2 regions of the Streptomyces sp. NBC_01476 genome follow, and region 2 is predicted to be linked to the other one. Evidence: riboswitches for the same ligand, from Rfam matches in the RefSeq annotation. Region 2 holds a riboswitch; the other holds the start of a gene.

Region 1 (5,939 bases), 4.1 Mb from region 2:
TCACCTAGGGGGTGTCACGCCGCCCGCTGGTGCAGCCCGAGGTTCTCGTAGATCTCCAGCGAGGCGGTGGAGTGGTTAAGAGTAATGAAGTGGAGCCCCGGAATGTCCTCGGCCATCAGACGCCGGCACATCTCGGTGGTGAACTCGATGCCGATCGCCCGGACCGCGGCCGGGTCGTCCTGCACCGCCAGGATGCGCCGGGCCAGGTCGGGCGGGAAAGGAGCGTTGCCGAGCTGGGCGAAACGTTCGATCTGCCGGACGTTGGTGACCGGCATCACTTCGGGAATGATAGGGACGGTGCAGCCCGCCGCGTCCACCCGGTCCCGCAGCCGCAGGTAGTCGTCGGCGTCGAAGAACATCTGGGTGATCGCGAAGTCGGCGCCGGCCCGGCACTTGTCGATGAAGTGGCGGGTGTCCTCGGCCGGGTCGGTGGAGCGCGGGTGCATCTCGGTGAAGGCGGCCACGCCCACACAGAAATCGCCCGACTCCTTGATCAGCCGGACCAGGTCGGCGGCGTAGTGGAGACCCTGGGGATGCGCCACCCACTCGGCCAGCGGGTCACCGGGCGGGTCGCCCCGCACCGCGAGGATGTTGCGGATCCCGGCGTCGGCGTACTGCCCGATGATGTTGCGCAGCTCGGCGACGGAGTGATTCACCGCGGTGAGGTGGGCACAGGGGGTGAGCGTGGTGTCCGAGACGATCCGGTCGGTGGCGCGGATGGTGCCGTCGCGGGAGGAGCCGCCGGCTCCGTAGGTGACCGAGACGAAGGTGGGGCCCACCGCCTCGATCCGGCGGATCGCGTTCCACAGCGTCCGCTCGCCCTTCGCGGTCCTGGGCGCGGCGAACTCGAACGAGTACGAGCGCTCGCCGCGGGCGAGGAGCTCGCGGATCGTGAGGGCTCGGTTGGTGCGGGTGGAGGGTGTGCCCATGGCCATGCATGCAGGCTAGCCCGGTCTGGCGACCGTGCGTGACCTCACCGGACGTTATGCCCGCCTCCATACGTTTTTACGTTCCCCCCGGAAGTACCCGCCCCCTCGGAAGTACCTCCGCCCCGCCTCCCGCGGGGTGCCCTTGCGGGCGGGCGGCACCTCGTTTTTCAGGGGCGCTGGGGGTACCCCCGGACGAAGTCTGGGGGAGGAACTGCGCGAACGGCCACGACGGGGCCGCACCCCGTCACCGGCCCAAAGGGGCTGTTGCTGTCGTGTCCGGACCACCGGCCGGTGGGTGGTTGCTCGCGCAGTTCCCCGCGCCCCTTTGGGGCGCGGGTCCGCGGGCCCGGAGGGACTGGGTGCCCCTGGCGGGGCACGGGTTACAGGGCCCGGAGGGTCTTGGTGAAGGCAGCGGCGGCGGACGCGGGGTCCGGGGCCTGGGTGATCGCACGGACGACCACCACACGCCGGGCCCCCGCGTCCAGCACCTCGTGGAGGTTGGACAGACCGATCCCGCCGATCGCGAACCACGGCCGCTCCGTACCGAGCCCCGCGGCGTACCGCACGAGGCCGAGGCCGGGCGCCGGCCGCCCCGGCTTGGTGGGGGTGGGCCAGACCGGCCCGGTGCAGAAATAGTCCGCGCCTGGCTCCCCGCAGGCCGCCGCCACCTCCGCCTCCGCGTGGCAGGACCGCCCGATCAGTACGTCGTCGCCGAGCAGGGCACGCGCCGCCGGGACCGGGAGGTCGCCCTGTCCGAGGTGGAGTACGTCCGCCCCGGCCGCGTGCGCCACATCGGCGCGGTCGTTGACCGCGAGGAGCTTGCCGTGCCGGCGGCAGGCCGCCGCGAGCACGGCGAGCGCGGCCAGCTCCTCGCGGGCCTCGATGCCCTTGTCGCGGAGCTGGATGATGTCCACCCCGCCGCCGAGCGCGGCGTCCGCGAACTCCGCGAGGTCGCCGCGCGCGGTGCGGGCGTCGGTGCAGAGGTAGAGGCGGGCGTCGGCGAGCTGCCGGTGGGCTGCGGTGGTCATCTGGCTCCCCCGTGAGCGCCCCGGCGGGCTCAGGGTCCCCCGGGGCGCGGTTCGCGGCTACACGGCGAGCGCCTGGGCCCGGCGCTTCACCTCGGTCCCCCGATTCTCCCGCAGCGCCTGTGCGGGGGTGCCGGGCAGGGTCGGGTCGGGCGTGAAGAGCCACTCCAGGGCCTCTTCGTCCGAGAACCCGTCGTCCTTGAGGACGGTCAGGGTGCCGGACAGGCCCTTGATGATCTTCCCCTCACCGAGGAAGTCGCTGGGCACCATCAGCACCTTGTTCTCACCCCGCCGGACCGCGATCAGCTGACCCTCCTTGATCAGCGGCCGGATCCGGGTCACTTCGAGACCGAGACGCTCGGCGACCTCCGGCAGCGTGAGCCAGGAAGGGACGAGAGCGTCAATGTGTGCGTCAACCGACGAGAAAACAGTCACAGGACAAGCGTGCCACCTGCCGCCGACAACCGCTGCGGCACGCCGCCGACCGGGCTACGCGCCCCGCGCTCATCTGACCACGGACTTGAGCGGCACCCCCGGGTCGGCGGCGAGCTCCGGGTCCACCACGGCGGACTTCGCGATCAGCTTCCTGGCCTGCGCCATGTCCCGCGGCCTGCCCACCGCGAGCAGCGCCACCAGCCGCCCGTCCCGCAGCCAGAGCACCGACCACGCCGGGTCCGCCGGGTCGCCGCGCGGCAGCATCGTGTCGGCCTCGCTGTGGTGGCCCGCGTACTGCACGAACCGGCCGAACTGCTCGGACCAGAAGTACGGCACCGGGTCGTACCGCGCGTCCCCGCCCATCAGGTTGGCGGCGGCGGTCCGCGGGCCCTGCACCGCGTTGTCCCAGTGGTGGATGAGCAGCCGCCGGCCGTAGCGGGCGGACGGGAAGGACGCGCAGTCCCCGACCGCGTAGACGTCCTCGGCGGTGGTACGCAGCCGGTCGTCGGCGAGCACCGCGCCGTGGGGGTCGAGGGCGACGGCCGAGTCGCCGAGCCAGCCGTTGGCGGCGCGGGCGCCGATGCCGACCACGACGGCCGCGGCGGACAGCCGGCTGCCGTCGGAGAGCACCACGGCGCCCGGTTCGACGGCGGCGACCGCGGTGCCGGTGCGCAGTTCCACCCCGGCCTCGTCGTACCAGCCGCGCATGTGGTCGGTGACGGACGCGGGCAGTACGCCGGCCAGCGGGCGGTCGGCGGCCTCCACCACGGTCACCGGGCAGCCGGCCTGGCGGGCCGCGGTGGCGAACTCGGCGCCGATCCAGCCGGCCCCCACCACGACGACGCGCTGCCGCGCCAGCAGGACGGGGCGCAGGGCGGCGGCGTCGTCGAGCGTACGGAGCGGGAAGACGCCGGGGAGGCCGGCCGTGCCGGGCAGGCCGACGGCGTAGGCGCCGGTGGCGAGCACGAGGTGGTCGTACGGCACGGTGCCGGCGCCGGTGACGACCTGCTTGGTCTCGGCGTGCAGCGCCTCGGCCCTTACGCCGAGGCGCAGTTCGACGTCCAGGGCGGCGAAGTCGACGTCGAAGCGGACGTCGACGGGGGCTTCCGCGTCGCCCAGCAGGACCGCCTTCGACAGCGGCGGGCGGTCGTACGGAGGGTGCCGCTCGTCGCCGAGCAGCGTGATGCCGCCTCGCCAGCCCTGCCCCCTCAGTTCCACCGCGGTCTGCACTCCGGCCATCCCGGCCCCGACGATCACCACGTTCCGCTCCACGGGGGTTACCGTAGCCCGCGGTGCCCCGCGCGGGCGGCTGCCGGTACCCGTGCCCCGCCGCCCGGAGCTGTTCCCGCCGTCCCACCCGCTCCCCGGCTCCCGCCCGCGCCATCCGTGCGAGTGGTTCTCCGGCGGAACGGTCCTTCGGCGCCCGGCCGGACCGCCCCCGGGCGGAAGGCCGCCGGCGGCGGCCTGAACGCACCACGCGGCCCGTCGTCCGGCGGCGGTCCGCGCGGGCGGGAAAGACCCCGCCCCGTACCGGTGGGCCGCCCGGCGGGGATAGGGTGCCGGGGAAAGCGCGGGAGCCCGGACGGACTGGGCTGAGAGGGCGGCTGACCGGCCGCCGACCGTAAGAACCTGATCCGGGTCATGCCGGCGAAGGGAGACCGAGCACGATGCCCCTACCCGTGAACGGGCCCAGGGCCCACGACGTCCTGGTGGTCGGCGGCGGCCTCATCGGCCTCGTCACCGCCTGGCGGTCCGCCCAGCAGGGCCTGGCCACCGCCCTTGCCGACCCCGCCCCCGGCGGCGGAGCCGCGCATGCCGCGGCCGGTATGCTCGCCGCGGTCACCGAGCTGCAGTACGGCGAGCAGACCCTGCTCGACCTGAACCTCGCCTCGGCCGCCCGCTACCCCGCCTTCACCGCGGAACTCACCGAACTCACCGGCCTCGACACCGGTTACCGCCCCTGCGGCACCCTCGCCGTCGCCCTGGACGCCGACGACCGCGCCGATCTGCGGGACCTGCACGCCTTCCAGACCTCGCTCGGCCTGGAGTCGCAGTGGCTCAGCGGGCGGGACTGCCGCCGCCTCGAACCGCTGCTCGCCCCGGGAGTGCGCGGCGGACTGCGGGTGGACGGCGATCACCAGGTGGACCCGCGGCGCCTGGTCGCCGCCCTGCTGCGGGCCGCAGAACTCGCCGGGGTGACGTTCCTGCGCTCCGCGGTGACCCGTATCGCCCGTACCGGTGACCGCGTCACCGGTGCGGTACTGGCCGACGGCAGCGAACCGGCCGCCGGCCGCACCGTGCTGGCCGCGGGCAGCGAGAGCGGCCGGATCGCCGGGCTGCCGGAGGAGGCGCTGCCGCCGGTCCGCCCGGTGAAGGGCCAGATCCTGCGGCTGCGGATCCCGGCCACGCACGCGCCCTTCCTCTCCCGTACGGTCCGGGCGGTGGTACGCGGCAGCCATGTCTATCTGGTGCCGCGGGAGAACGGCGAGCTGGTACTCGGCGCCACCAGCGAGGAGTTCGGCTGGGACACCACGGTCACCGCCGGCGGCGTCTACGGACTGCTCCGCGACGCGCATGAGCTGGTGCCGGGCATCACCGAACTCCCGCTCACCGAGATGCTCGCCGGGCTGCGCCCCGGCTCCCCCGACAACGCTCCGCTGCTCGGCCCCACCGCCCTGGACGGGCTGCTGCTGGCCACCGGGCACCACCGCAACGGCGTCCTGCTCACCCCGGTCACCGGCGACATCATGGCCGAGGTGCTGGCCCGCGGTGAACTCCCGGAGTACGCGCGGCCGTTCACCGCGGCCCGGTGCGTACGGCAGGAGCAGCCGGCATGACGATCACCGTACGGCTCAACGGTGAACCCCGTGAGCTGGCCGAACCGTGCGCCCTGGCCGCCCTCGTGGCGACCCTCACCACCGCCCACTCGGGCGTCGCCGCCGCGCTCAACGAGACGGTGGTGCCGCGGACCCGCTGGCCCGACACCGTCCTCGCGGACGGCGACCGCGTCGAGATCCTGACCGCGGTACAGGGGGGGTGAACCGTGTCCGTCTCCACCGGCGAGAAGATCTCCGACTCCCTTGCCATCGGCGACGCCGTCTTCGGCTCCCGGCTGATCATGGGGACCGGCGGGGCGCCCAGTCTCGACGTGCTGGAACAGGCGCTGCTGGCGTCCGGCACCGAGCTGACGACGGTGGCGATGCGGCGCCTGGACCCGACGACGAAGGGCTCGGTGCTGTCGGTGCTGGCCCGGCACGGGATCCGGGTGCTGCCGAACACCGCGGGGTGCTTCACCGCGGGTGAGGCGGTGCTGACCGCGCGGCTGGCGCGGGAGGCGCTGGGCACCGACTGGGTGAAGCTGGAAGTCATCGCGGACGAGCACACCTTGCTGCCCGACCCGGTCGAACTCCTCGACGCTGCCGAGACCTTGGTGGACGACGGCTTCACCGTGCTGCCGTACACCAGTGACGACCCGGTGCTGGCCCGCAAGCTGGAGGACGTGGGCTGCGCGGCGATCATGCCGCTGGGCTCGCCGATCGGCTCCGGTCTC
Region 2 (5,939 bases):
CGGGGACCGGGGCCAGGAGGAAGACTCCCCTCATGCCGTCACCCCCGCCGTCCGGCGAGCCGCCGCAGCCTGCACCCGAGCCCGCGCCGGCGCCCGCGAAGAAGTCCGCGGGCCGGAACCTGGGCCAGGCGATAGGAGTCGGCCTCGGCCTCGGAGTGGTGGTCCTCGCCGCGCTCTTCGTCGTCAAGGCGGTCTTCGTCGGGGTGGTGGTGGCCGCGGTCGTGGTCGGCGTGTGGGAGCTGACGTCCCGGCTCGCCGAACGCAAGGGCATCCACGCGCCGCTGATCCCGATCGCGGTGGGCGGCGCGGCCATGGTCGTCGCCGGATACGTCCGGGGGGCGGACGGGGCGTGGGTGGCGATGGCGCTCACCGCGCTGGCCGTCCTGGTCTGGCGGATGGCCCAGCCTCCTGAGGACTACCTGCGGGACGTCACCGCGGGCGTCTTCACCGCCTTCTACGTTCCTTTTCTCGCCACCTTCGTGGTGATGATGCTGGCCGCCGACGACGGCCCCCGCCGGGTGCTGACCTTCCTGCTGCTGACGGTGATCTCCGACACCGGTGCCTACGCCGTCGGCTGGCGTTTCGGCAGCCACCGGCTCGCCCCCCGGATCAGCCCCGGCAAGACCCGTGAGGGACTGGCCGGCGCGATGTCCTTCGCGATGATCGCGGGCGCGCTGCTCATGCAGTACCTCGTCGACGACGGTCACTGGTGGCAGGGCATCCTCCTCGGCCTCGCGGCCGCCACCAGCGCGACCCTCGGTGACCTGGGCGAGTCCATGATCAAGCGGGACCTCGGCATCAAGGACATGGGCACGCTTCTGCCGGGCCACGGCGGCATCATGGACCGCCTCGACTCCCTCCTCCCCACCGCCCCCGTGGTCTGGCTCCTCCTCGTCCTCTTCGTCGGCCAGGGCTGACCCCTGAGCCAGGGCTGACCCCCGGACCAGGGTGCCCCCCGGCCCGCCGGCCCCCCGGAGACGACCGTCACGCGGGCTGCCGGGCGGGGGAGGGGTGCGGGTCTGAGACACTGGGAGGCATCATGCCTGTGCCCGGAGAACTGACCTTTGCCGTGCCGCGCGGAGCCAAGAAGCCGCCGCGGCACCTTGCTGACCTTTCGCCCGCGGAGCGGAAGGAGGCGGTGGCCGCGCTCGGGGAGAAGCCGTTCCGGGCGAAGCAGCTGTCCCAGCACTACTTCGCCAGGTACGCGGACGATCCGGCCGCGTGGACGGACATTCCGGCGGCGTCGCGGGCCAAGCTGGCCGGGGATCTGCTGCCCGAGCTGATGAGCGTGGTCCGGCACGCCTCCTGCGACGACGGGGACACCCGCAAGACGCTCTGGCGGCTCTTCGACGGCACGCTCGTCGAGTCGGTCCTGATGCGCTACCCGGACCGCGTCACGATGTGCGTCTCGTCCCAGGCCGGCTGCGGCATGAACTGCCCGTTCTGCGCCACCGGCCAGGCCGGCCTCGACCGGAACCTGTCGACCGCCGAGATCGTCCACCAGATCGTCGCCGGCATGAAGGCGCTCCGCGACGGCGAGGTGCCCGGAGGCCCGGCCCGGCTGTCGAACATCGTCTTCATGGGCATGGGCGAGCCGCTGGCCAACTACAACCGGGTGGTGGGCGCGATCCGCCGCCTCACCGACCCCGAACCCGACGGGCTCGGGCTGTCCCAGCGCGGCATCACGGTCTCCACGGTGGGACTGGTCCCGGCCATGCGCCGGTTCGCCGACGAGGGCTTCAAGTGCCGCCTCGCGGTCTCCCTGCACGCCCCCGACGACGAACTGCGCGACACCCTCGTCCCGGTCAACACCCGCTGGAAGGTCCGCGAGGTACTGGACGCCGCCTGGCACTACTCCGAGGTGTCCGGCCGCCGGATCTCCATCGAGTACGCCCTGATCCGCGACATCAACGACCAGGCGTGGCGGGCCGACCGGCTGGGCAGGCTGCTGAAGAACCACCGGGTGCACGTCAATCTGATCCCGCTCAACCCCACGCCCGGCTCAAAGTGGACCGCCTCCCGGCCCGAGGACGAGCGCGCCTTCGTCGCCGCCCTTGAGGCACACGGGGTGCCCGTGACCGTACGGGACACCCGGGGTCAGGAAATCGACGGAGCCTGCGGGCAGCTCGCCGCGGCCGAACGCTGAAGCACCCCCGCGGGTCGCCGCTGACCTGCGTGTTCCGCCCGGCTGCTATCGTGCACAGGCAAGTCGCCATGACAGACAAATGAACATTCCGACAGGGGAGCGCCTGCGACGGCGCTGAGAGTGCGGCCTCCGAGACCGCAGACCCTCGGACCTGATCCGGGTCATACCGGCGTAGGGAGTCAGCACCATGAAGAGCATCCGTCGGCGTGCCATCGGCGCGCTCGTCCTGGCCACCGCGGGAGCCACCCTGCTGGCCGCGTGCGGCAGCGACTCGGGCGGCAGGAGCAGCGGCGCCGCGGGCAGCACGTCCAAGACCGTCACCCTGGTCAGCCACGACTCCTTCGCCGCGTCGAAGTCCGTGCTCGCGGAGTTCACCAAGGAGACCGGCTACACGGTCAAGGTCCTCCGCGGCGGCGACGCCGGCGCCGCCGTCAACCAGGCGATCCTCACCAAGGACCACCCGCGCGGCGACGTCTTCTTCGGCGTCGACAACACCCTGCTCTCCCGGGCCCTGTCCAACGGCCTCTTCGACCCGTACACCGCCAAGGACCTCGGCCAGATCCCCCCCGACGTGCAACTCGACGCCGGCCGGCACCGCGTCACCCCCATCGACTCCGGGGACGTCTGCGTCAACTACGACCGCGCCTACTTCACCGCGCACAAGCTCCAGCCGCCGCAGACCTTCGCCGACCTGGTGAAGCCCGCGTACAAGAACCTGCTGGTCACCGAGAACGTCAGCACCTCCTCGCCCGGCCTCGCCTTCCTGCTCGGCAGCGTCGCGACCTACGGCGACAGCGGAGCCTCGGCGGGGTGGCAGGCGTACTGGAAGCAGCTGAAGAAGAACGGCGTCGAGGTCGTCGACAGCTGGGAGCAGGCGTACAACGAACGCTTCTCCGGCTCGGCGGCCGGCAAGAAGGCCAAGGGCGACCGGCCGCTGGTCGTCTCCTACGCCTCCAGCCCGCCCGCCGAAGTGGTCGGCGTCAGCCCCGAGCCCGCGCAGTCGCCGACCGGGGTGTCCACCGGGACCTGCTTCCGGCAGATCGAGTTCGCCGGGCTGCTGCACGGCGCGAAGAACGTGGCCGGCGGCAAGGCGCTGATCGACTTCATGATCAGCAAGACGTTCCAGGAGGACATGCCGCTGCAGATGTACGTCGACCCGGTGCGCAAGGGCGCCACCGAGCCCGCGGTGTTCACCAAGTACGGCGCGAAGATCGACCACCCGACCACGCTGGCGCCGGAGAAGATCGCCGCCGAGCGGGACAACTGGGTGAAGGCATGGAACTCCATCGTCCTCTGACCACACCGGCCCGCCAGGCCCACGGCGCCCCGGACCCACGGACCCCGGCACCGGCGCAGCCACCGCGGCGCCGGGTCCGCCGCCCGCGCCGCGCCACCGCTGTCCGGCTCGCCCTGATGGCGCTGCCGCTGGCCTTCTTCGCGGTCTTCTTCGCCTACCCGGTCGTCTCCATCGTCGGCCGGGGCCTGCACCAGGGCGGCAGCTGGCAGCTCGGCCGGATCGGGGACGTGCTCGGTGACGGCACGATCCGGCACGTGCTCTGGTTCACCTGCTGGCAGGCCGCCGCCTCCACCGCGCTGACGCTGGTCGTCGCACTGCCCGGCGCGTATGTCTTCGCCCGGCTCGACTTCCCCGGCAAACGGCTGCTGCGGGCGGTCGTCACGGTGCCGTTCGTGCTGCCGACGGTGGTGGCGGGCACCGCCTTCCTGGCCCTGGTCGGACGGAACGGCTTCACCGACCAGCTGCTCGGCTTCCGGCTCGACACCAGCGTCTGGGCGATCCTCATCGCCCATGTCTTCTTCAACTACGCGGTGGTGGTCCGCACCGTCGGCGGCCTGTGGGCACAGCTCGACCCGCGGCAGGAGGAAGCCGCGCGGATGCTCGGCGCCGGGCGGTTCACGGCCTGGCGGCGGGTGACCCTGCCCGCCCTCGGGCCGTCGGTGGCCGCCGCCGCCCTGATGGTCTTCCTGTTCACCTTCACCTCCTTCGGTGTGATCCAGATCCTCGGCGGGCCGACGTACTCCACCCTGGAGGTCGAGATCTACCGGCAGACCGCCGAACTCCTCGACCTGCCGACCGCCGCGGTGCTCACCCTGCTCCAACTCGTCGCGGTGGCCGCGATCCTGGGCGTGCACGCCTGGACGGTACGGCGCCGGGAGGCGACGCTGCGGCTGGTGGACGCGGGCACCACGGCGCACCGGCCGCGCGGCGGCGAACGCGGGCTGCTGGCCGGCGTGCTGGCGGTCATCGCGCTGCTGATCCTGCTGCCGCTCGGCGTCCTGGTCGCCCGCTCGCTGGACGTCCCCGGCGGCTACGGCTTCGGCTACTACCGCGCCCTCACCTCGGCCGACGCCAGCGGCGGCACCTTCCTCGTCGCCCCGCTGCAGACGGTCTGGAACTCGCTGCGGTACGCGGCCGTCGCCACCGTCATCGCGCTGCTGATCGGCGGGCTGGCGGCGACCGCACTGGTACGGAAGGCGGGCCGCGTCCTGCGCGGGTTCGACGCGCTGCTGATGCTGCCGCTGGGCACCTCGGCGGTCACCGTCGGCTTCGGTTTCCTGATCACCCTCGACAAGCCGCCGCTGGACCTGCGGGACTCCTGGCTGCTGGTGCCGCTGGCGCAGGCGCTGGTCGGGGTGCCGTTCGTGGTACGGGTGATGCTGCCGGTGCTGCGGGCGGTGGACGACCGGCTGCGGGAGGCCGCGGCGGTGCTGGGGGCCTCGCCGCCGCGGGTCTGGCGGGAGGTCGAACTGCCCTTCGTCGGGCGGGCGCTGGGCATCGCGGCCGGCTTCGCCTTCGCGGTGTCGCTCGGTGAGTTCGGCGCCACCGTCTTCATCGCGCGCCCCGACAGTCCGACCCTCCCGGTCGCCGTCGCCCGCCTGCTCGGCCGGGCCGGCGCCACCACCTACGGCCAGGCGCTGGCGCTGAGCACCATCTTGATGCTGGTGTGCGCCGCCTCGCTGCTGATCCTGGAGAACCTCAGGACCACCACCGACTCTTCCGGGGAGTTCTAGATGGCGCTGCTGCGACTGGAGGCCGCCACCGTACGGTTCGGGGCGCGCGCCGCGCTCGACGCGGTGGACCTGGAGGTCGACGCGCACGAGATCGTCTGCGTGCTCGGGCCCAGCGGCAGCGGCAAGTCCACCCTGCTGCGGGCGGTCGCCGGGCTGCAGCCACTGGACGGCGGGCGGGTGCTGCTCGACGGCGCCGACCAGAAGGCGGTGCCCGCGCACCGGCGCGGGGTGGGTTTGATGTTCCAGGACCACCAGCTCTTCCCGCAGCGCGACGTCGGCGGCAACGTCGCCTTCGGGCCGCGCATGCACAAGGTCGGCCGTGCGCCGCGCGAGCGCCTGGTGGGCGAACTCCTTGACCTGGTCGGCCTGCCCGGCGCCGCCCACCGCGCCGTCACCACCCTGTCCGGCGGCGAGCAGCAACGCGTCGCGCTGGCCCGGGCGCTCGCCCCCGAACCGCGGCTGCTGATGCTCGACGAACCGCTCGGCCAGCTCGACCGCTCGCTGCGTGAGCGGCTGGTGGTCGAACTGCGGCAGCTCTTCGGCCGGCTGGGCACCACCGTGCTGGCCGTCACGCACGACCAGGGGGAGGCGTTCGCGCTCGCCGACCGGGTGGTGGTGATGCGGGACGGGCACATCGTCCGGTCCGGTACGCCGCGTGAGGTGTGGCTGCGGCCCGGCTCCGAGTTCGTCGCGCGCTTCCTCGGCTTCGAGAACATCACCGACGCCACGGTCCAGGGGACGGTCGCGGTCACCGAGTGGGGCA

The links. A riboswitch is a leader RNA that binds a small molecule or an ion and turns the genes downstream of it on or off. The one in region 2 is predicted to bind thiamine pyrophosphate.
Region 1: linked by a shared signal. The riboswitch ahead of thiO (glycine oxidase ThiO) and the one ahead of OG552_RS26680 (thiamine ABC transporter substrate-binding protein) in region 2 are both predicted to bind thiamine pyrophosphate.

The regions. Positions count from the first base shown of each region.
Region 1 covers NZ_CP109446.1:1,958,092-1,964,030, forward strand. Annotated here, with positions in the region: gene metF (methylenetetrahydrofolate reductase [NAD(P)H]) at 15-935, opposite strand; gene thiE (thiamine phosphate synthase) at 1,310-1,957, opposite strand; gene OG552_RS08550 (Rv2175c family DNA-binding protein) at 2,015-2,389, opposite strand; gene OG552_RS08555 (NAD(P)/FAD-dependent oxidoreductase) at 2,459-3,628, opposite strand; TPP riboswitch at 3,959-4,046, shown strand; gene thiO (glycine oxidase ThiO) at 4,057-5,226, shown strand; gene thiS (sulfur carrier protein ThiS) at 5,223-5,429, shown strand; gene OG552_RS08570 (thiazole synthase) at 5,508-5,939, shown strand, end outside.
Region 2 covers NZ_CP109446.1:6,073,715-6,079,653, forward strand. Annotated here, with positions in the region: gene OG552_RS26670 (phosphatidate cytidylyltransferase) at 1-917, shown strand, start outside; gene rlmN (23S rRNA (adenine(2503)-C(2))-methyltransferase RlmN) at 1,040-2,146, shown strand; TPP riboswitch at 2,230-2,341, shown strand; gene OG552_RS26680 (thiamine ABC transporter substrate-binding protein) at 2,334-3,443, shown strand; gene OG552_RS26685 (ABC transporter permease) at 3,560-5,176, shown strand; gene OG552_RS26690 (ABC transporter ATP-binding protein) at 5,183-5,939, shown strand, end outside.